DNA from 2 places in the Tateyamaria sp. LSS28 genome. Region 1 is predicted to be linked to the other one. Evidence: riboswitches for the same ligand, from Rfam matches in the RefSeq annotation. Region 1 holds a riboswitch; the other holds the start of a gene.
What was found. A riboswitch is a leader RNA that binds a small molecule or an ion and turns the genes downstream of it on or off. The one in region 1 is predicted to bind thiamine pyrophosphate.

Region 1 (11,945 bases):
ATGGATTGCTCAGTCGCGATTCCGTAAACGATCATGGTAACCGACGGCGGGATCAGGATGCCGAGTGTACCGCCGGCTGCGATTGAACCCGCTGCGACACCATCCGGATACCCGCGCTTGCGCATCTCGGGAATACCCATCTTGCCAATCGCGGCACAGGTGGCCGGGCTTGACCCGGACATAGCAGCAAAGAGGGCGCAGGCCCCGAGGTTCGAGATCACAAGCCCCCCCGGAACGCGGGTCAGCCAACGTTCAAGGGCTTCATAGAGATCGGCACCCGCCCGCGTTGACGCGATGGATGCCCCCATGATGATGAACATCGGGATCGACAGAAGCGCGAAATTGTCCAACTTTCCGAACAGGATCTCTGGCATCAGTTCGAGTGAACGCACGCCATCAAAAACCATGATGAAGCCTGTGGAGACGATGAGCAGTCCCAGAGCGACCGAAACGCCCGAGAACAAGACCAAGATTGTGCAAACAGCAACCAGCGCTCCAAGCGTGAGCGGGTCCATATCACACGTCCTCCAGGCCGAACGGCTTCTCGATCCAGAGCAGCATGGCGACCATGTCGGCAATCAGTTGCAGCAGGAACAAGCCAAAACCCATTGGCAGCGCAAGGTAAGGTATCCACAGGCGGACCCCCCACACCGTGTCCGAACGCCAGTTCCGTTCCCATGTCAGGTGCCAGAATTCATAACTGTACCAGAGCATGATCGACACCATGATGATGGACAGCGAAAGAGTGAAAACGGCAAGGACAAAGCGCAAACGTTTGCTCAAGGCCAATGGCACAAGATCCACGTTCACGTGCCCGCGCAGGCGCTGGACATAAGGCAGCCCGATTAATGTCGCGCCGATGGCGAGATAGATGACGGCCTCTGTTTGCCAGATGGTCGATCCATTCAGAACGAAACGGATGAAGATCATTTGGCAAGTTATTGCAACAGCTGCAACAATCATCGCTGCAGAACACCAGCCTGCCAGTGTGGATAGTGCAGCCACGAAGCGCAGAAACGGATTGTTACCGGTGCGTGCAATCGCGGCGGAGCTTTGATCCGCCATCATGAAGTCCTTGGAAAGAAATGTTGGGGAGGGGCCGCCGGTTCAGGCGGCCCCTTGGAAAGGTGTTAGTCTACGGCCAGCGCCATATCCAAAAGCTCTTGACCGCCTTCGACTTCGGACACGAACTTGGCATAGGATGTTTCCTGAGCCAGAGCGCGCCAAGCTTCGAAATCTTCGGCTGACATCTGTGCGATTTCTACGCCAGCGTCTCGGAACACTTGCTCCGATGCTGCATCCTGCTTCTTGGCTTCCTCAAGGTAGAAGGCCTGCGCCTTGGCCGATGCGCCAAGCAGCGCTTGTTGTTGCTCAGGTGTCAGCGCATCGAAGCGCGATTTGTTCATGAGCAAAGGTTGATACATGAACCACAGAGCAACATCGCCGGCTGGTGTATAGCAACTGACCTGTTCATAGATGCGGTAGGACACAAACGACGATGACGACGTATTTGCGGCGGTCAGAACACCCGTCTGCATCGCGTTGTAGATTTCGGACGAGGCCATGGACGCAATGGATGCCCCGGCCCCGGCCAGCATTTGTTCAAAAGCCTTGCCTGCCGCACGTGTCTGCAGCCCCTGCACGTCTTCCGGCTTTGTGATGCACTTGTCCTTACCGACAAACCCACCGGCCAGATAGCCGTGAACCAGAACCATCACGTCATCATCGGCCATCTTCTCTTCCAGTGCCTCCATGAAAGGCGACTCACTAAGACGCGCGGCGTGGTCGTGGTTCTTAACCATGCCGGGCATAAGCGTCAGGTTGTAAGCGGGTTGTTGGCCACCGGCATAGCTGAGCGGTAGCACGGTCATGTCCAACTGGCCGCGGCTTAGCGGTCGATATTGCTCACGTGGTTTGAATAGCGATTTTGAGCCAAATATCTGGATTTCGAGATCAACGTCAGCGGCTGCCACTTCGTCGGCGACCATCTGGGCCACTTGATGGCGTACGTCTTTGTTGGACCATTGATGCGATAGACGAAGTGTTTCCGCGCCTACGGTCGACGTGGCAGCGACGCACGTCGCAATGGCTGCGGCTGTGAGTGATTTGAATTTCATGTTGTCCTCCCTAGGCGTGAATCAACGTTCGTGCGTTGAAACTGCACTTCAACGCTTCCACACCGTGCATAACAAGTCAACTTTCTTGTATACAATATTAAGGCAGTTGCATTTGAGGGGGCGAATGGTACACCTCCTTTATGGATATCAGGCGCGCAGATCAGATTGCAGCATCCCTTGAGCAACTTGTTTTCTCAGGGGAATTTCGCGATGGCGAACGACTGGATGAACTGCGGTTGGCGGAACAGTTTCACGTATCGCGGACGCCCATCCGCGAAGCTTTGCAGGTTTTGGTGACGTCTGGGCTGGCTGAACAGGTGCCTCGTCGGGGTGTGTTCATCCGTCAACCTGGTCCTGTCGAGCTGATGGAGATGTTCGAAACCATGGCCGAGATCGAAGCGGTGTGCGGGCGTCTGGCCGCCATGCGCATGACGGATCAAGATCTTGATGCGCTGACGGCTGCAAATGAGCGATGCCAGGAAGCCACTCAAGGCTCTGATCCCGACCGCTATTATTCAGAGAACGAAACATTCCACCAAATCATCTATCGTGCCTCGACGAACAGCTTTCTCGAAAAACAAGCGCTTCAACTTCAAAACCGCCTTAAGGCATATCGTAGGATCCAGCTTCGGTTTCGAGGCAGGCTAGAGCAATCCATGAGTGAACACTCCGAGATACTGATGGCGCTGCAAGAGGGTAACGCAGACAAGGTCGCGTCAGCGCTACGCAGTCACGTTGCTATCCAAGGTGAGAAATTTCATCAACTTGTCGCCAGTTTAAAGCGGTAAAATCCATCGGCAACAAAGGGCGACCAGTTTCGGACTTTAACACCGAGTTCCAAATTACGAGCAGTGGTGGCTTTGATGGTGCTGGCGCGACATTTAGTTCTGATGCAATCGCGCTGACGCTTTTGTCACGCCAAAGTGCAGCGTGGCTGTCATCACGGCCAAGACGATCAAGCTCGCAAACATCAGGTCTGTCTTTGCTCGCCCGTTCGCCAATAACATTAGATATCCGAGACCTTTCGAAGCACCCACCCATTCACCAATGACTGCGCCGATTGGAGCGTAGACAGCGGCAAGGGTCAGCCCGGTTCCCAACGACGGAAGAGCGTACGGAATCCTGATCCTCTGCATGATCTGCCTTTCGGTCGCGCCCATGGTTTGTGCCAGGTCCAACACGTCTGATGGAATGCGGGTTAGCCCATCATAAAATGCGCTGGTGACCGGAAAGTATATGATGAGGATTGCCATCACGACCTTTGAAGCGATGCCGTACCCAAACCACAGTGTCAGAATGGGGGCGAGAGCAAACACAGGAACGGCCTGCGTGAATACCAGGAGCGGCATGAACAACCGGTGCAGCCGGGGAAAAAGTGCCAGTTGGATTGCGGTGAATGCTCCCAAACATGAGCCAATCAACAGGCCCAATAGAACTTCGGTCAGCGTGATGCTGGCATGTTCCATCAGCAAAATGCGATTGTCCCAGGCGGCGGCAGCGACTCTGGATGGCGGCGGCAGGATGAATTTAGGAACGTCAGTGACCCAAACCACTCCTTGCCATAAAAGCAGTCCGAGGGCAGAGGCACCAATCGTGTAACCCAGCCTGCTCACTTTAGCCCCCGCAAGACGGAGAGAAGATCACTCTGGCAAGTGATAGTATCTGGCGCAAAGGAGTCGCGGACCGGTGGATTGGCGGGCACAGGCCATTTTTGCACTGATGTTCGCCCAAGAACAATGATCTGATGACCCAGGCGCACCGCCTCCGTCGGGTCGTGGGTGACAAGAAGCACTGTCTTCCCAACCAGCACCTCGGCAGCCAGTTCCTGCATTTCGGCGCGGCTACTGGCGTCAAGAGCCGAGAACGGCTCGTCCAGCAAAACGATGGGTCGGTCTTCCATTAGTGTACGGGCAAGCGCGTTACGCTGGCGCATCCCACCCGACAGTTCCCTGGGTTTCTTTATGAGGTGGTCGGCAAGACCGACACTTTCGAGCAGGTTCTTAGCGCGCGGAAAATCAGGTTGTTTTCCGCGGAGGCGTGAGCCCAGAACCGTGTTCTCAAGTACGGTAAGCCAAGGCAGCAATAGGTCCATTTGCGCCATGAAACTCACCCGGTTGTTGACGGGGTGGTGGTCAGACGCGGCGATCGTCCCTTGGAAAACTCCGCCGCACTCCAATCCTGCCGTCAAGCGCAGAAGCGTTGATTTTCCGACGCCGGAGCGCCCCAGAACACAGGTCCATTGACCTGCGTTCAGTGTCATTTCCAAAGGCCCAAACAAAGGCAGGCCGTCGATAGAGCAGGAGCCGTTGATATGGATAGGTGGGGCTGTCGGTGTCACGCTGCCCGCATTCCCATATCCCAAAAGCGCACCTCCAACTCTGTGGCTGTGGTAAAGCGCTGCTGCAAGTGTTCCCACCGAGCGGCTTGTTGCGGGTTTTCCCCCAAACGGCGCGCGACGGCAGCGTCTATCATGCGTCCTACATTGGCCATGACTGTTTGATAATCCTCGCCCGCATAAGTGTTGATCCAGTCATGATAGGGCGTATCGGCGGCAGCATCTTGCGCCAAGCGCGCCCCGATCTCTCCATAGCCAAAACAGCAAGGGGCCAATGCGGCCATCAGATCCAGAAAATCCCCCTGTAGCCCGGCATCCATCACGTAACGCGTGTAGGCGAGATTTTCGAACTCCTCGGATGCGTTGAACAACGTAGCTTCATCAATCCCTTCGGTTGCACATGTTTTGATGTGCAAAGCCATTTCGTGATTGACCAAGGCGTCGACGGTGCCCGCGCAGACCTTCATTTCATCCAATGCTTCCGCTTTGACGACGCCGAGGGACCATGCGCGAGCGAAGTGGACGAGAAAGACGTAATCCTGGATCAGATAGTTTAGAAACGCGGAGCGGGGCAGGGTGCCCTCGCGCAACCCTTCGACGAACCTGTGATGCGTGTAAGCCCGCCATGGTTCAGGGCAACCGCTGCGCCACATGACAAAGATTTGCCCGTACGGTTTCATATTCATTGCGCCATCACGTCGATGGCTATGTCGGAAACCAAATTTATGCGTGGGATCAGGCCTGCTTCGAACAAAAAAGTTTCGAAATTGGCGTAACGACCGACATCCACTGCCGAGGGACGCAAGGCAAACCGGGGCAATGTGTCTGCCCACGCACGTCTGTTGAGTTCGTCCTGCAGCTCAGGCGCCGTGCCCGAAAAAATCTCCCAGCTCTCTTCTGGGTGATTGATGATGTATTGTGTTGCCTTTTCCGTGGCAGCCAGGAAACGCTGGATCTGGTCAGAATTCATTGTGCCCGGGTTGGCGATGTAGATCAGTTCATCGTAAGGCGGCAGCCCTTCTTCCTCGACGTAGAAGCAGCGGCCGGGTACGCCTTCGATGTCCATCTGGTTCAGCTCAAAATTGCGGAAGGCACCGATAACCGCGTCTACCTGACCCGACATCAAGGACTGGGACAAAGACCAGTTCACATTGATCAGTTCCACATCGTTCAAGCTCAAGCCATGGGTGTTCAAGACATGGCCCAGGACGGCTTCTTCTACACCGCCGACGGAAAAACCCACCTTTCGCCCTTCGAGATCGGCAGGCGATGTGATTGGACCTTCATCAAGCACTAAAAGGCAGTTTAGCGGTGTTGCGACCAGTGTGCCGACGCGTTGCAAAGGCAGTCCTTCGTGAATTTGCAGGTGTAGCTGAGGTTGATACGAAATCGCCATGTCAGCTTGACCAGCTGCTACAAGCTTTGGTGGATCAGACGGATTGGCAGGGGCAATGATCTCAACCTCCAAATCCACGTCTGCGAAGAAACCTTTCTCTTGTGCAACGATCGCCGGTCCATGGTCGGGGTTCACAAACCAGTCCAGCAGAAGGGTCATTTTGTCTTGAGCCCAAAGTGGCGTTGCGCAGATCGACAGGGCGGCTGCGATGACAATCGGTATCATGCGTGAGTTCCTTTCACGTCGGCGTAGAAAGCCGCGAAATGGTGTGTGGGTCCGTGTCCGTGTCCGACCGCAAGGTCATCTGCACGGGCAATGGCGCTGGTGACGTAGCTTTTGGCAGCTGTGACCGCAGCGGGGAGGTCTTGCCCCTTGGCCAGCTGCGCCGCCAATGCCGAAGACAGCGTGCACCCCGTCCCGTGGGTATTCCGGGTCTTTGTTCGGGGGCTTTCGAACCACCTGACATCTTGGCCTGTGACGAGGCAATCGGGGCTGTCGGGGCCGTCAAGATGGCCACCTTTCATCAAAACTGCGCCCGGTCCGCATCGGGTCAAAGCGCGGCCTTGCGCTTCCATTTCGGTCCGCGTGGCCGCCGTTTTGGTCCCCAATAGATGCGCTGCTTCTGGCAAGTTGGGGGTTAACAGCGTTGCCTGTGGCAACAGTTGATTCCGGACAACGTCCACAGCGTCGGCCTGAAGAAGCTCGGCGCCGCCCTTGGCAATCATGACAGGGTCAACGACGACCGGAGCCTTACAGGTGTCAAGCGTGGTCACAACGGCTTGGGCGATCTCTGCATTTGCGATCATCCCAATTTTCACGGCATCCACTCGAATATCGGTGAAGATCGCGTTGATTTGAGCCATGACGAAGTCTGGTGGTACGAGATGAATGCCGGTGACACCTCGTGTGTTTTGCGCCGTCAAAGCCGTCAGCGCTGCCATTGCAAATGCGCCATTTGCGGATATTGCTTTGATATCCGCTTGAACACCCGCGCCACCGGACGGATCCGACCCCGCGATACTCAGGACATTGGGTATCATAATTTTGCCTCCGTTTCTGCGAAAGCGCGCGCAGCGGCTGTCGCATCCGGTTGACCACAAATGGCGGAAACCACAGCCAGCCCATCGGCGCCGCTTTCAAGAACTGCACGCTGGTGTTTTGCCTTCAGCCCGCCGATCGCGACGTTGGGTAGTGGAGACTGTGCGACCAGTCCCGCCAAGCCATCAAAGCCGATTGGTTGCTTGTGATCAGCCTTGGTTGTCGTGCCAAAGACAGGACCAAGCCCGAGATAATCCACGACTGCGGGATTGACCGCGTGCACGGCTTGGGCATTCTCACAAGAGAGCCCAAGTATTTTATCCGGCCCCAGCATCGCGCGTGCGTCAGCGGCTGATATGTCGCCCTGACCGACATGAGCCCCATCCACATCCGCTGCAACCGCAGCCTCGACGTCGTCGTTGATGACCAAAGGAACGCCTGTGCCCGACAGCACATCCCTCAACGCGCGTGCCATGTCGATGCGGGCCGCGGTTGTCGCATGCTTGTCACGCAGTTGAACCATCGTGACGCCACCGTCCACGGCCTGTCGCACCGTGTTCTCCAAGCCCGCAGTGTGGCAAAGCTGCGGATCGGTCACCAGATATAGCCGCAAGTGCACGCGAATGTCTGGTATCATCTCACCGCCCCTGCCAAGTCGGCGGGCTGCGTTGCCGCCAGTGCATCAAGGAAGTGCGCCTGAAAGCTACCGGGGCCTTGTGCCTTAGACGCAGCTTGTGATCCTGCAACCTTGAAATGCGACAGAGCACCGACAGCTGCATGGTAGGCTGGGCCTGCTGCAGCATATGCACCCATCAGCGCGGTCTGAGCGCATCCCAAAGCAGTGACCTTGGGCATGATCGGCGAGCCACCATGAACCCAGGCCGACTGAGAGCCATCGGTTACGAAATCAGTCGGACCAGTTACGGCAATTACTGCGTCATATCTTTCAGCGAGGTTTTGCGCTGCGCCTTTTGCAGCTTCGACCGCATCCCCACTGTCAGCCCCTTTGCCAGCGCCGGACTCTCCGGCAAGTGCCAGTATCTCGGATGCATTTCCGCGAATGATGGTTGGACGTAACGCCAGCAAATCCTGGGCGACGGCCTTGCGATATCCACTGACGAAATGCGCAACAGGGTCGAACACCCATGGTATGTTACTGTCATTGGCCAATTGTGCGGCCGCCAGCATGCTTGCCACCCAAGACGTGGAAAGTGTTCCTATGTTGATTGTCACGGCCGCGCATACTGGTGTGAAATCCGCAATCTCTTCCGGAGCGTGCACCATTGCCGGTGATGCGCCCGCAGCGAGAACAACATTCGCGGCAACGTTCATCGCGACATAATTGGTGATGCAGTGCACCAGAGGGTTCTTATCGCGAAGGGGCGTCAATACGTCTTGGTAAGCCATAGTGTCTCCGTTTTCGCAGACGAAAATGGAGACGTGTCACCTATTGTTGAGTGACCTGCGACCTCCCTCCGCCAGCATTATCTGGTTCAGGTTCAAAGGGTACGTCTCAGCTTTGCAGCGCCCCTGGCACTGCGAGGTGTAGAACGGTGAGATTACGTAGTCAAACAAGATCGGACGCCATTGTGAATGGTCTCGACACCGGGCGTCGATTCAGAGCAAGCCTCAGTTCTCGTCCGCTGTGCCCACTTGATGCCACCGCTGTGATCTGTTTGTTCGACCCTGACCACACGCAGCTTTTAAACGAGTTTATTGACGAACTGCGCTTGCGATATAGCTCTCTTTTAGAAGTATTTTTCGGCGTCCACTTACGACGGTGAGTTGACCGTTCCCTTGGCAGAACTAAAATTTTACAGGCGTTTACAAAACGTCTTGCAGGCTTTGCGCAAGCTTCTCGACCAACTCGTCGATCTGTGCCTCGGTGCAAATGTAGGGCGGTGCCAGCAAGATGTGATCGCCGTGTTTGCCATCGATTGTGCCGCTGTTGGGATAACAGATTAACCCATTCTCCATCGCCTTTGCCTTGATGGATTTTGCCAGACCTTTTTCCGGTTCAAATGGGTCTTTGGTGTCCTTGTCTTTAACAAGTTCCAACGCGCGAAACATGCCGCGCCCACGGATATCGCCGACGTGTTGGTGTTGACCGAATTCCGCGTTGAGTGACTGCTCGAAGTAACGACCCATTTCCGCAGAACGTTTGGTCAGACCTCCTGCGGTCAGCTTGTTTACAACGGCATTTGCAGCGGCGCAGGCAATTGGGTGGCCAAGATAGGTGTGCCCGTGTTGGAAGAAGCCGCTTCCTTGCTTAATAGCATCGTGAATTGCCTCTGAGCATAGCATTGCACCAATGGGTTGATATCCACCGCCCAGACCTTTCGCGATTGCAACGATGTCAGGCCGGACATGTTCCTGTTCACAGGCAAAGAAGGTGCCGGTTCTGCCCATGCCGCACATCACCTCATCAAGTATTAAAAGCACGCCATACTTGTCACAGATTTCGCGAACGCGTTTGAAATAGCCTGAGGCAGGGGGAACAGCACCCGCTGTTGCACCGACAACCGGTTCCGCGATGAAGGCAACGACGGTTTCAGGACCGAGGCACAAGATTTCATCTTCCAACTCGTTTGCCGCGCGAAGCGCATAGTCGTTTTCTGTCTCTCCGTCGTCTTGGAATCGGTACGCATAGCAAGGTGCGATGTGGGATGCGGACACCATGACCGGGTCAAAGGGCGCGCGTCGCCACATGTTACCACCCGTTCCAAGTGCGCCCAGAGTGTTCCCGTGATAGCTCTGACGACGGGCAATGAAACGATTTCGTTCCGGCTGGCCAATTTCGAGCATGTATTGACGCGCGAGTTTGAGTGCCGCTTCAACAGCCTCGGAACCACCTGAAACGATGTATACTTTTTCAATCCCTTCAGGGGCGTGAGCTACGAGGCGCGTGGCCAATGTTTCAGCAGGTTCTGATGTTAAAAAACCGGTATGCGCGAACTCCAACTTACTCATCTGGTCAGCCATGGCAGCGATGACATCTTTATCCGCGTGACCAAGGCACGAAACGGCTGCACCTCCTGATCCGTCTAGATAAGATTTCCCATTTGAATCATAGAGATATATTCCTTCGCCGCGCACTGCGACAGGTAGGGTGGTATTCGAATTCCGCGAAAAAACATGCGACATGGCTGATCCAGTGGCGTTCATTGGGTGCAGCGACTGAAACAGATGATCCATTCATTGACAATGACTGAAACAATAGAAACACTTTCGGCATGTCCTGAGGGGGTCCATTTGGATTCGACATTTGAAACACGGCTTTCCGATCGATACGGCGATCTGAGCTATACGCTTCGCCAGGCGGCAGACTATCTTGCCAATAACCCGGTGGATGTCGCTTCGCGAACTCTGCGAACTGTGTCTCGTGAAAGTGGTGTTTCACCTGCAGCGTTTTCGCGCTTGGCCCGCGCTTTGGATTACGCAGACTTCGAAGAACTTCGCGAAGAGATGCGCACGAAGATCGGGCGAAGTGTGAACAACTTTGCTGAACGTGCGGAAAGGCTGCACAGCCAACATCGGGAAGGGCGCGCAAGTTTCGTGGATGCTCATCTCGCGGCGTGCCAATCCAACTTGCAGACGTTCATGGACAGTCTGGATCGCAGGGCACTTGAAGGTGCCGTGGATCGAGTGGCTGCTGCACGCAAAGTGATGCTGTTGGGGGCACTAGGGTCGACAGGGGTCGTGGAATACCTGTCCTATATGGCAAGCTTCTGTGTGGACAACTGGATGATGGCGAGCCGCATGGGCGCATCTTTGGGCGGCGGGATGGCTGGCTTGGATGAACGCGATGCATTAATAATCGTGACAAAGCCGCCATTTTCGGAACGCGCTATTCAAGCGGCTGCACTCGCGCAACAGCAGGGCGTTTATGTTGTTCTAGTCACCGACACGCACCGTTGTCCGGCGCTGAAACATGCATCGGTCAGCTTCGTCGTGCCGACAGACAGCCCTCACTTTTATTCATCCTACGTGGTGACAATGTTCTTGGTCGAAGCCATCATCGGGGTTTTGGTGAGCCGAACAGGACCGGCAGCACGGACACGAATTGCCGAGGTGGAAGCGGCCAACAGGGTGCTTGCCGAGGTTTGGGATCAATGATCAAATTGCTGAATATCAATCAAAGGGAGAACAGAATGTTCAATAAACTCAGTATTATGGCGGTCGGTGTTGCGGTTGCAACATTGACGGCACCCGTCGCAACTGCGGAAGAGTTCATTACAATCGGCACGGGCGGTGTGACTGGCGTGTACTACCCAACAGGTGGCGCAATTTGCCGCCTCGTGAACAAGGGGCGTCGCGATCACGGCGTGCGTTGCTCGGTCGAGTCGACCGGTGGCTCTGTCTACAACATCAACACAATTCGCGAAGGTGAGCTGGAGTTTGGTGTGGCGCAATCCGACTGGCAGTACCACGCGTTTAATGGATCATCACGCTTTGAAGAAGCCGGTGCTTTTGAAGGCCTCCGCGCCGTGTTCTCGGTCCACCCAGAGCCCTTTACCGTTGTTGCACGGGCAGATTCCGGCATCTCGACAATCGCAGACCTGAAGGGCAAGCGCGTGAACATCGGTAACCCCGGTTCCGGTCAGCGCGGCACAATGGAAGTGCTTATGGAGGCGCTCGGTTGGACCACGGATGATTTCGCTTTGGCGACAGAGCTGAAAGCTGCGGAACAATCGGCTGCCCTGTGTGACAACCAGATTGACGCGATGGTCTATACGGTCGGTCACCCGTCCGGGTCGATCCAAGAAGCGACGACTGCTTGCGACTCCGTTCTTGTTGAAGTTGCTGGTGATGCTGTTGACATGCTGGTTGAACAGAACTCGTTCTACCGGACGGCAACCATCCCTGGTGGGATGTATCGTGGCAACGACAATGACACGATGACATTCGGTGTTGGCGCGACATTCGTGTCGTCCGCAGATGTATCCGAAGACGTGGTCTACACTCTGGTGAGTTCTGTCTTCCAAAACATTGATGACTTCAAAGGGTTGCACCCTGCATTTGCAAACTTGGTGCCAGAAGAGATGGCATCGGCGGGTCT
Region 2 (11,945 bases), on a different contig from region 1:
AACTTCCGACGTCAAATCCAGCATCTCTGCGCGCAAGGCTGGTCCCAACGCGGCAAAGGGTTCATCCAGCAAAAGCAACGGCTTGGCCTGCACCAGCACCCGTGCGAGCGCAGCCCGGCTTTGCTGCCCGCCAGAGACATCGCCGGGCTTCCGGTCAGCGAAGTCACGCAACCCAACCCGGCCCAGCGCATCCATGACCCGCGCCATTTCGGCCGCATCCAACCGCAAAGCGGGCCGTATCCCAAGCCCGACATTCTGCGCCAGCGTCAGATGTGGGAACAGGTTCCCATCCTGAAACAGCATCGCAATCCCACGCTTGTCCGGCGCGGCAGAAGTTACGTCCTGCCCATCCACCTCGATCCGCCCGGAAGCAATGTCGATATACCCACCAAGGGCGTTAAGCAGCGTGGACTTGCCCGCGCCCGACGGTCCAATCACGGCCACCCTGCACCCACGTTTCACCGCAAAATTCGCGCTCAAGGCAAAGTCGCCCTGCTCGATCCTCAAATCCTCAACCTTCAGCATGTCGCCGCCCCCACGCATCACAAATCCAGAACATGCCAAAAGCCAAAGCGACCAGCACCAGCGCCGCTCCCGCTGCAGCCTCTGTTCGGTAGCTGCCCATCAGCCGGTACATCTGCAACGGCAAGGTCGCCACGTCCGGGTCCGCAAACAGCGCCACAACGCCAAGGTCCCCCACGCTCAACGCCGCGGTCAGCCCCGCAGCAAACCCGATCTGCGGGCGCAACCTCGGCACCAACACAATGCGCCACAGCGCAATGCCGCGCAGCCCAACGCCCATGGTCAGACGACCGTAATCCTTGAACACCTGCCGCATCGGCGGCAGCAGGATGCGCACCGCGAAGGGCAACGCCATCATCGCGTTGATCAAGGCGGTAACGGGCAGTGCAAAGGCCGTGGGCGACACAAAGGGATAGATCAGTATGAACCATCCCGTCCCGATCATCAGGGGCGACGCGACAAGGCCCAACAGCGTCAACGCCTCCGCCCCGCCCCACTTGGCCTGCGCCAGCCACGCGGCCATTGGCAGCGCCAGAACAAGCAATACAAGGGTACTGACACAAGCGACCCAGATCGTCGTCCATGTGGCACTCAGCACGGAAAGGGGCATGTAAAACAGGCCCACTAGGCCGGACAGCGCAATGGACAAAAGCGGCAGCAACAGGAACCCGGCGGCAAGTGTGATCCAGAACGCATCCCCCCATGGGCTGGGCGCATCCCACCGGCGCACCGCCCGGTCGCGCCCGGCTTGCAGTGCAATGGGCGGCAATATCCACAACGCCAACACTGCGGCAGCACCCGCCACGGCCAACTGCAGCAGGCTCAGCACCGCCGCGCGCCCCAGGTCGAAATCAAACTTGAACGCCTGATAGATAGCGAGTTCGATGGTCGTCGCCCGTGGCCCACCACCAAGTGTCAGGGCCACCGCAAAACTGGTCAAACAAATAACAAAGATCAGGGCAAAGGCCCCCGGCACGACCTGCCGCAGGATCGGCCATTCGATGATGCGAAACACCATGCGCGGCGACAAACCAAGTTGCCCCACCATGCGGAACTGCTCGGCCGGGACAGACTGCCAGCCCTGCAAGATCAGGCGCGTGGCAAGGGGCATGTTGAAGAACACATGAGCCAGTACAACACCATGCGCGCCATAGATCGACACCTCGGGCAACCCCAGCAGGCCAAGCCCGGTGTTCAGCCACCCATTGCGGCCAAAGATGGCAAGCAGGCCCAATACGGCGACAATCACCGGCAGAATGAACGGCGCGCCCAGCAACGTCACCAACAGGGTATGGCCCGGCACCCGCCGTCGCGCGAGCGCCCGCGCCACCGGCACGGCCAATAGAACGGAAATCAGCGCTGACAGGAAGGCCTGCCAGACGGTAAAGCGCACCGCCTGCCACTCGGCGGCGCGCAGGCCGGTGGTGGCTTCAATCCGCTGGCTGATGCCGACAAAGGCGGCAATCACCACCGCGACGACGAAGGTCGCCGCGATGATGCCAAGCCATGGGTTTATTGGCTGAGCGCGGCGCGCCATGTCTCAATCGCGTCCGCTTGCAACTGCGCCGCTTCGGTTTCCGAGTAGAACAGGACCTTTTCGGGCAGCGGCAACTCAGTCCATCCCTCAGGCCAATCCGCCTTGGGCAGCGCCGATGGCAGCGACCAGTTGGCGGTCGGAATAATGGTCTGGAAGTCACGCGACATCACATAGGCCAGAAACTGGTCCGCCAGCTCGGGCTGATCGGTGTCCGCAATCTTGCCCACGGTTTCGACCATGAAATAGTGACCTTCGGGGAAGATCGCCGCCTTCTTGGTGAAATCCTCTTCGGCAAACATGTGGTAGGCGGGTGATGTGGTGTAGCTCAGCACCATGTCCGCCTCACCATCCGTGAACAGGCCGTACGAGGCCGACCAATCCTTGGTCACGGTCAGGATGTTATCCGACAGAGATTCCCACACTTCAGCCGAGCGGTCGCCATAGACCGACTGCACCCAAAGCACGAGGGCCAGGCCAGAAATGGACGTGCGCGGATCCTGAATGACAATCTTCACATCATCGGGCAGGTCCAGCAGTGCATCGAAACTGGTGGGTGGCGCGTCCATCGTGGTCTCGTTGTAGATGAACGCCGTGTGCCCGTAGTTGAAGGGCAGGAAGGTGTCATCGGACCATTCAATCGGCAGCGTCAGGGCGCTGTTGTCCTGACCATGCGGCGCAAACAGGTTGGTTGCCCGTGCCTTGGCCGTCACGTCCGATGTCAGTCCAATGACCACATCCGCCTTGGTCCGCTCGCCTTCCAGCAACAAACGCGGCAGCAGGTCACCGGTCGACCATTCCAGATCGCAGGCGCAGATCTTTTCAAACTCGGTCTCGATGATGGGACCAGGGCCCCATTCGGACGTAAAATAGTCGCCTGCATAAACAGTCAGAACAGGGGTGTCGGCCAGCGCCGTCGTGGCGCCCAGCGCGGCGGCCAATGTCAAAGCGTGTTTCATCGCATCCTCCAATGCAGAGGCGGCGGGATAAGGGTCTTGGGGTAAGCCAAACCTTCCCTCCGCCGGTGTTAACCGGTTCAGGTTCTACGGGTTCGCATCGCGCATCTCAGCCTGTCGCCAGGCACCCCGAGGTATTGGCAGGTATAGGAGGGCGCCCGCCAGGTAGCAAGCGCCCTTGCATTTCAATCACGCTCTCTAAAAGTAATGGTCCCGCCAACTGCCATCATAGCGTCCACTGCGCAGGCAACAGCGTTTGAACCGCTTGCCCGATCCACACGGACAGGGATCATTTCGGCCAAGTTTTTCACGAAGTTCCACATCGCCCATGCACCATGCGATCACCGATCTTGACCCGGGTCTCGGACGGGAACGAACGTCTGCGTTTAGCGATCACCTCGAAAGGAGGGACGGTCCTGGGGATCAATGCGTTTTGCCATTTCAGCCTCCATCGGTTTGCATGAGCCGTTCCGTTAGAACAGCACGGCATGCAAAACAACAGATTTTCAATGGACTTGGCATCGCATTCAACGCGGCGTATGTCCTCGTGAACCTTGTCGGAGCGCGTTCATGTCGATCAACAGTTTTGGCCATCTTTTCCGCGTGACCACCTGGGGCGAAAGCCACGGGCCTGCGCTTGGCGCGACGGTCGATGGGTGCCCGCCCGGCGTCGATGTGGACGAGGCGATGCTCCAGCATTGGCTGGACAAGCGCAAACCGGGTCAGAACAAGTATACGACCCAACGGCGCGAACCCGATGCGGTGAAAATCCTGTCGGGTGTGTTCGAAGGCAAGACAACCGGCACCCCAGTGCAGCTGATGATCGAAAACACGGATCAACGGTCAAAGGACTATGGCGATATCGCCGAGAAGTTCCGCCCCGGCCATGCCGACATCACCTACTGGCAGAAATACGGCATCCGCGACTATCGTGGTGGTGGCCGGTCCTCGGCCCGCGAAACAGCCGCTCGCGTGGCCGCCGGTGGGTTGGCGCGGGCAGCCCTCGACATCTTGGTGCCCGGGATCGAAATCAAAGGCTACATGACCCGCATGGGCGCACACGAGATTGATCGGGACCACTTCGACTGGGACCAGATCGACCAGAACCCGTTTTGGGTGCCTGACGCCAAGGTAGCAGAGACATGGGCCGACTACCTGGACGGTTTGCGCAAATCCGGCTCGTCCGTTGGCGCGGTGATCGAAGTCGTCGCGCGGGGTGTTCCCGCAGGCCTCGGGGCCCCGGTTTATGGCAAGTTAGACACTGATCTGGCTGCGGGCATGATGAGTATTAACGCCGTCAAAGGGGTCGAGATTGGCGAAGGCATGTCCGCCGCCATGCTGACGGGCGAGCTGAATGCGGATGAGATCACCATGGGTCCAGATGGCCCCGAATACTCATCCAACCACGCGGGCGGCATCTTGGGTGGCATCTCGACCGGGCAGGACATCATTGTGCGCTTCGCGGTCAAACCAACCTCGTCCATCCTGCAAACCCGCAAGACGATCACCAAGTCAGGCGAAGAGGCTGAGATTATCACGAAGGGTCGTCACGACCCATGTGTTGGCATACGGGCCGTACCAGTGGGCGAGGCAATGATGGCCTGTGTGATCCTGGATCACCTGCTGCTCGATCGCGGTCAGACGGGCGGCGTGCGCGGACCCATCGGCTAGGCCAGCATCACACCAACCGAGCGGACGATATTGTGCAGCGTGTCGTGATCAATCCGCGCGCGCGCCATCGTGCGCAACCCGACATATTGCGCGATGATCATGTCGGCCAGCGCGCCCCGTTCAGCGGTGTTGAGCGTTGCATGTTTCGGCGATGCGCCCAGCGCGACAAAGATACCGTCGCGCAACGCGCCAAGGCCATGAGACACCGCTTTGGCAATCTCGTCATCATAAGTGCTGGGTCCGGCGGCTGCCGTGCACAACAGACAACCACGCGCATCACCGTCGACCACGCGTTGGTATGACCCCCGAAACATGGACATGATACGCTCTGCACCATTGGGGATGGACGGATCGCTCAGCATGGCGACCCCCTCCTGCACAGCTTGGCTTTCATACCGCGCCAGCACCTGTAGAAAGAGTGTCTTCTTGTCGGTGAATGCCTTGTAAAGGCTCCCGCGCGTCAGGCCCATGCCGTCCAACAGGTCAGGCAATGATGCCCCTTCATACCCGCGAGCCCAAAAGACATGCATCGCCTTTTCAAGCGCGTCATCTGTATCAAAGGATCTGGGGCGTGCCATGTGAAGTCTCCGGTGTCTGACACTCAATATAGCATTCGGAACCAAATAGTCCAGAACTCACGATTTCGTGTTTTGTACCATTCAGTTCCCAATGCTATCCAACAGTTAGGAACCAAACAGTCCAGAACGGAGATCAACATGTATAACGTAATCAAATCATTCGCCCTGACCCTCGCGATCGTCATTGGCTTTGCTGCAGTACCCGCATCCGCCGAAGCCGTCTCGACCGGCACGTTCACCGGCGCATCTGACCACATCACCACCGGCGCAGTCGAAGTGATCAAGAACTCCGATGGCAGCCACACCATAGTGTTGGGCGATGACTTCAGCCTCGACGGCGCGCCCGATCCGCGTGTCGGCCTGGGCAAAGACGGCTTTTACAACGGCAACACCGACTCGGGCGTTCTGGGCAACTTGACCGGCGCACAGTCCTTCGTTGTTCCCGCAGGCATCGACGTCTCCGAGTTCAACGAAGTCTATATCTGGTGCGAAAAGTTCAGCGTGCCGCTTGGCGTCGCCAAACTGAACTGATTGCTTGCCAATCTTCCCCCGACCCGACAAGGATCGGGGGAAATGAAAGCTCCCACAACTCAGAACAAACCCGGCACCGCCATCGCCTTGAAGCTGATGGCGGTGTTTTTGTTCATGGTGATGGCGGCCATGATCAAGGTGGCAACGCAAAGCGTGCCCGCAGGCCAGGCCGTGTTCTTCCGATCCCTCTTTGCAATGCCGATCATCATCGCGTGGATCTGGAACACCGGTGAGATTCGCGAGGCCCTGACCCCCAAGAACCTGACCGGTCACATCTGGCGCGGGTTGTTCGGAACAACCGCGATGGCCCTCACCTTTGCCGGGTTGGCCCTGTTGCCGCTGCCCGAAGTGACGGCCATTGGCTATGCGACGCCGATGTTCACGGTCATTCTGGCGGCAATCATGCTGGGCGAACGGGTGCGCCTGTTCCGAATCTCGGCCGTCGCCCTGGGGCTGGTGGGCGTGATGATCGTGATATGGCCGCGCCTCTCAGTTGATCCGGGCGCTGCGGGCACGGCAGGCACCATCGGCGCGCTCATGGTTCTGGGCGCGTCCATCTTGCGGGCGCTGGTACAGATCCACATCCGCACCTTGGTCAAGACAGAGCATACGGCGGCGATCGTCTTCTACTTCTCGCTGACGGCGACGGTCCTCAGCCTGTTCAGCCTGCCATTTGGGTGGATCATTCCATCGCGACTGGACCTGATGTTGCTGATCGGGGCGGGACTGATCGGCGGCGTCGCGCAAATTCTGGTCACATCCAGCTTCCGCTTTGGCGCGGCCTCTATGCTGGCACCGTTCGACTATGCATCCCTTATCTTTGCCGCCCTGATCGGATACGTGATCTTCTCGGAACTGCCCACATCGGCAACGGTCATCGGTGCCTCGCTGGTTGTGCTGGGCGGGGCCATCATCCTGTGGCGCGAACGGCAACTTGGCGGCGGACGCAACCGCGCACGGGCTGTGACCGACCCTAAGGGATAGCGCGCCGGATCACCCGGCGCGCCCCGGGTTCAAAGGCGAACGCCTTTCGGCTCCAGCGTGACGCTATACAGCTCGGTATCGGCGCGATCCATCAGGCGCACCGTCATCTCCTGGGTCGCCCCATCAATATCCACGAGGCCAAAGAACTGCAGACCGGCACTTGGCGGCAGGTTCATACCCTGCTCCCCGGTCGGAACCTTCACGAATTTCACTTCCGGGCCAAAGGTGCCGTCCAGCGCGTTCGGGCCAAACGTCCCCGCATGCAACGGGCCCGACACAAACTCCCAAAACGGTTCAAAATCGCTGAATTGCGCCTTGTTAGGGTCGTAATAGTGCGCAGCGGTGTAGTGCACATCGGCGGTGAACCACACCGTGTTGGACACGTTTGCCGTCTTGATGAAGCGTAGCAGTTCGGCCACCTCCAACTCGCGCCCCTTGGCACCCGCATCCGTGCCATCGGCAATCCCTTCGGACCCGGCCTGTTCGCGGAAATTGTCCCACACGATCAGGCCAATAGGCTGGTCCGCAGCGATCACTTTCCACGTGGCGGTGCTGTTCGCCAGTTCCCGTTTCAACCACGCCATCTGCTCGGCCCCGATCACACGCGTGCTGTCATCCAGCGTATCACCCTGCGTGGCTGTGTTGGGTCCGCGATAGCTGCGCAGATCAAGAAAGAAGACATCGAGCATCGGGCCATAGCTGATCTTGCGATAGACACGGCCCGGCTCGGACGAGGTGATGCGCAGCGGTGTCATCTCGTGGAAGGCACGGGTGGCTCGGGCCTGCAGGACATGCACCGATTTCTCGGTGTACCGGTCGTCACCCATCAGGTCCTTACTGTCGGACCAGTTGTTGGTGACCTCGTGATCGTCCCACTGCATGAAGGTCGGAACAGAAGCGTTCAGGGCCTGCACATGCGTGTCCATCATGTTGTATTTCCACTGGTCGCGGAACTCTTGCAGGGTCTCGGCCACCTTGCGCTTGGCATCGATCAGGGTGGTGTTCTGCCAAACCACAGACCCATCCTTTTCCACCGAGTCTTCCATCGGGCCGTCGGCATAGACGGTGTCGCCCGAATGGATGAAGAAATCGGGCTCATGCCGAGCCATGGTCGCATAGGTCAGCATACCATCGTCATCGATACCCCAGCCCTGACCGGCCGTATCCCCCGACCACGCAAAGCGGATGTCACGGCGCGACGCGGGCGCCGTACGAAAGCGTCCGACCAGCGGTTCAGAGGTCGCATTGATGTCCGACAGGTCCATGGCGGTGAAGCGGTAGAAGATATCCTGATCCGACGGCAGCCCATCGACCAGGCGCTTGATCGACATATCGCTGCCCGGGATCGCATCCATCGGCGCAAGGCGGCGCGCATTGGCAAAGCTTTCGGTGGTTGCCACCTCCATCTCGATCCGGGCGGGGCGGTCTATGCGGGTCCAGATCATGCCCGAAGTCGTATCGACATCGCCGGATTGGACACCATGGGTGAAGGTAGGGCGGTCAGCGGCCCGGCTGATCGCTGGTGCGGCAAGGAATGCGGTCGTGGTGGCCAGAAAGGCGCGGCGGGTCGGACGAATAAGTGGCATGATTAAGCTCCCTGTTGGTCGAATGTCGCCAGACAACAGGGTTTGGGTGACGTGCGATTGGCGTACACGTAACAGAACAGGCAAGGTTTTGTGACGAGCGGGAATGCGCCTAAGTGCTAGGCCCGCCCCTGTGGTCTGTGACATGCCGATGCCTCAACCACCAAGCCGTCCGGCCCAAATCGCAACGTCTCTGCTGCCAGTACATCACGTTGGTTGCGGTAAGTGATGACCAGCATACCATGCCCATGCAACACATCCACGACCACAAAGGACAACGCAGGTTGCGCGGCGAGCGCGCGGCTCCAATAGTCGCGCAACGCCACCTTGCCCCGCAATTCGCCATACCCCACCAAGCGCATCGCCTTGGTCGAGCGAAAGATCACATCCTCGCTGTAGTGGGCAAGGATGCGATCAAGGTCGTGGGCGTTCCAGGCGGCCTCCCACTCGATCGCGAAGGCATCGTAGTCCACGCTATGCGCGCACCATTTTTTCGTAGCCTTCCGAGATCTCGCGCGTGATCGCACCAACTTCAAAGTTGTAGTCTGCAATCTCGCCCACCGGAGTGACTTCTGCGGCGGTGCCGGTCAGCCAGCACTGCTCGAACCCTTCAAGCTCTTCGGGCATGATCACACGTTCATGCACCTTGATCTGGCGATCTTCCAGCATGCCGATGACAGTCTGCCGCGTCAGGCCATTCAGGAACACATCCGCCTTTGGCGTGTGCACCTCGCCATCCTTGACGAAGAAGATGTTTGCACCCGTGCATTCCGCGACATAACCACGGTAATCCATGAACAACGCGTCCGAACATCCCTTGGCCTCTGCCGCATGCTTGGACGTGGTGCAGATCATGTAAAGACCCGCCGCCTTGGCATGGACGGGCGCAGTCTCGGGCGAGGGGCGCTTCCACTTGGCGATGTCGATCTTGGCGCCCTTGTACTTGGCATCGCCATAGTAGTTGCCCCATTCCCACGCCGCGATGGCTAGGTGCACAGGGTTCTTGGCAGACGCGACACCCATGTCTTCGCCTGCGCCACGCCAGGCCACGGCCCGCACATAGGCGTCGGTCAGGCCATTCACAGTCAGCACTTCCTGCTTGGCAGCTTCGATCTCGTCCACAGTCCACGGGATCTGGAAATCCAGCTCACCAGCCGAGTAGTGCAAGCGCTCGGAATGCTTCCGGCTGAGAAAGATATTGCCATCATAGGCGCGCTCTCCCTCGAACACCGAGGATGCATAATGCATGGCATGGGTCAGAATGTGGACGTTCGCCTGACGCCAGTCGACCATTTGGCCGTCCATCCAGATTTTCCCGTCGCGATCATCGTAGCCAGCCATGGCGCCCTCCGAATTTGCATATGTTGCGCAATTAGGACCGATGCGGTCACAAAGTTGCGCAAAACCTGCGATTCGATAGCCCTTCACTCTTGGAATGTCAACAAGGCTGACTTAAACTGCCTCAAAAGACGACCAGAGATGGGGACGGGCATGGCCGACGGACGCGGAACTGCTACTGCGGGTGGAGAGAACCTGCTTTTCCTGACGGATGAACAATTGCGTCAGGGGATCGAGGCGATGTTCTTTGCCTATCGCGGGTTCACCGCCGACCCGGATCGCATCCTGTCAGATATGGCCTACGGCCGGGCACATCACCGCGCGATCCACTTCATCAACCGCGCGCCCGGCACGACGGTCAACAACCTGCTCAACATTCTTGGCGTAACAAAACAATCCCTGAACCGCGTATTGCGCACACTAATCGAAGACGGGCTTGTCGAAAGCCGGGTGGGGAAAACTGACAAACGGGAACGACACCTACACCTGACTGAAGACGGTCGCGCGCTTGAAGGGCGGCTGTCAGATGCGCAGCGCGCACGGATGCGAGCCGCTTTCCGCGATGCAGGACCGGAGGCAGTGGCGGGCTTTCGCACCGTGCTCGAGGCAATGATGGACACGGAAATGCATCGAACCTATCAAAGACTGAAGGAGAGCGGTGCATGACTGAATTCGACACCCACCTGTTAATCGTCGATGACGACGAACGCATCCGTAGCCTGCTGCAGAAGTTCCTGATGCGGAACGGATTTCTGGTGACGGCCGCACGTGATGCCGCCCATGCACGACGGGTGCTATCGGGGCTCGATTTCGACATGATCGTGCTTGATGTAATGATGCCGGGCGAGGATGGGCTGAGCCTCTGTCGCAGCTTACGCGAGACACACGCGACGCCTATCTTGCTACTCACTGCCAAAGGTGAAACCGAAAACCGGATCGAAGGGTTGGAGGCCGGCGCCGACGACTACCTTCCCAAACCGTTCGAACCCAAAGAGCTTTTACTGCGCATCAACGCCATCCTGCGCCGTGTGCCCGATGTGGCACCGGAAGAGGCGGCCCCGAAAATTCTGACCCTCGGTCCCATCCGCTACGACATGGAGCGGGGCGAGATGTGGCAGGGCGAAGACCTCGTGCGCCTCACGGCAACCGAAATGCAGCTGATGAAGCTCTTTTCCGCCAAGCCGGGCGAAGCCATCAGCCGCGCCAAGCTGGTCGAAGACCTTGGCCGCGACCGTGGGCAGGCGCAGGAGCGTGCCGTTGATGTTCAGATCACACGTCTGCGGCGCAAGATCGAAAGCAACCCGAAACAACCCCGCTACCTGCAAACCGTGCGCGGTGCAGGCTACATGCTCGCACCGGATTGACCGTAAGGCGGATTTTAATCCGCCTTACTCAACAACCCAACGGGACGCACTCCAATGGCAACAGCCCTCCTGACACATGCGGACGGTCTCCTGCACGTCACGCCCACCGGAATGCCCGAACAAGTGGCACGACTGGATTACATACAGCGCGCTCTTACCGACCTCGACCTGATCCGAGTCGATCCACCCCTTGCCGACGATGCGTCCATCGCGCTCTGCCACCCGCAGGACTACATCGACTTCGTGCGCTCAAAGATCCCCGCCGATGGTTTTGCTGGTCTCGACCGCGAAACCGATGCCGAAACCTTCCTGTCGCCCACATCCTACAACGCCATCTGGCGCGCGGCAGGTGGCGCCGTCAAAGCGGTCGACATGGTGCTGGACGAAGAGGTGCAGAACGCCTTTGTCGCGATGCGCCCGCCCGGACACCACGCGGAACAGTCTCTACCCATGGGGTTTTGCATCTTTGGCAATGTCGCCATCGCGGCCAAACACGCACTGGAAATACATGGCCTCGACCGCGTGGCCGTAGTTGATTTCGACGTACACCACGGCAACGGCACCCAAGCCTTGCTGCAAGATGACCCACGCGCGCTGGTCATCACCTCACAACAAATGCCGCTCTGGCCCGGCACCGGGGCAGCATCAGATCGCGGCCCACACGGCACCGTCCTGAACATCCCGCTTGCCCCGCACACAGACGGCAACCACGCCATCGCGGAGTACAAACGGCAGGTCATCCCCGCACTGATCAAACATCAGCCCGACGTCATCCTGATCTCCGCCGGATTCGATGCGCATCAGGACGACCCGCTGGCCCAACTGAACTGGACGGCAGACACCTACACCCGCCTCACCGACATGCTGACAGAAACTGCACAAGC

Region 2: linked by a shared signal. The riboswitch ahead of AC53L6_RS04655 (thiamine ABC transporter substrate-binding protein) and the one ahead of thiM (hydroxyethylthiazole kinase) in region 1 are both predicted to bind thiamine pyrophosphate.

Annotation. Positions count from the first base shown of each region.
Region 1 is NZ_JCAPFI010000003.1:131,973-143,917, reverse strand. Features, by position in the region: gene AC53L6_RS09255 (TRAP transporter large permease) at 1-515, opposite strand, end outside; gene AC53L6_RS09250 (TRAP transporter small permease) at 517-1,065, opposite strand; gene dctP (TRAP transporter substrate-binding protein DctP) at 1,131-2,117, opposite strand; gene AC53L6_RS09240 (GntR family transcriptional regulator) at 2,258-2,905, shown strand; gene AC53L6_RS09235 (ABC transporter permease) at 2,999-3,730, opposite strand; gene AC53L6_RS09230 (ABC transporter ATP-binding protein) at 3,727-4,455, opposite strand; gene tenA (thiaminase II) at 4,452-5,138, opposite strand; gene AC53L6_RS09220 (ABC transporter substrate-binding protein) at 5,135-6,073, opposite strand; gene thiD (bifunctional hydroxymethylpyrimidine kinase/phosphomethylpyrimidine kinase) at 6,070-6,888, opposite strand; gene thiE (thiamine phosphate synthase) at 6,885-7,523, opposite strand; gene thiM (hydroxyethylthiazole kinase) at 7,520-8,293, opposite strand; TPP riboswitch at 8,339-8,428, opposite strand; gene AC53L6_RS09200 (aspartate aminotransferase family protein) at 8,711-10,030, opposite strand; gene AC53L6_RS09195 (MurR/RpiR family transcriptional regulator) at 10,139-11,002, shown strand; gene AC53L6_RS09190 (TAXI family TRAP transporter solute-binding subunit) at 11,038-11,945, shown strand, end outside.
Region 2 is NZ_JCAPFI010000001.1:916,843-928,787, reverse strand. Features, by position in the region: gene AC53L6_RS04665 (thiamine ABC transporter ATP-binding protein) at 1-525, opposite strand, end outside; gene AC53L6_RS04660 (thiamine/thiamine pyrophosphate ABC transporter permease ThiP) at 512-2,059, opposite strand; gene AC53L6_RS04655 (thiamine ABC transporter substrate-binding protein) at 2,035-3,015, opposite strand; TPP riboswitch at 3,053-3,154, opposite strand; gene AC53L6_RS04650 (SEC-C metal-binding domain-containing protein) at 3,211-3,342, opposite strand; gene aroC (chorismate synthase) at 3,583-4,683, shown strand; gene AC53L6_RS04640 (TetR/AcrR family transcriptional regulator) at 4,680-5,261, opposite strand; gene AC53L6_RS04635 (DM13 domain-containing protein) at 5,400-5,792, shown strand; gene AC53L6_RS04630 (DMT family transporter) at 5,835-6,776, shown strand; gene AC53L6_RS04625 (alkaline phosphatase D family protein) at 6,806-8,362, opposite strand; gene AC53L6_RS04620 (nuclear transport factor 2 family protein) at 8,479-8,832, opposite strand; gene AC53L6_RS04615 (branched-chain amino acid aminotransferase) at 8,834-9,700, opposite strand; gene AC53L6_RS04610 (MarR family winged helix-turn-helix transcriptional regulator) at 9,851-10,363, shown strand; gene AC53L6_RS04605 (response regulator) at 10,360-11,061, shown strand; gene AC53L6_RS04600 (histone deacetylase family protein) at 11,116-11,945, shown strand, end outside.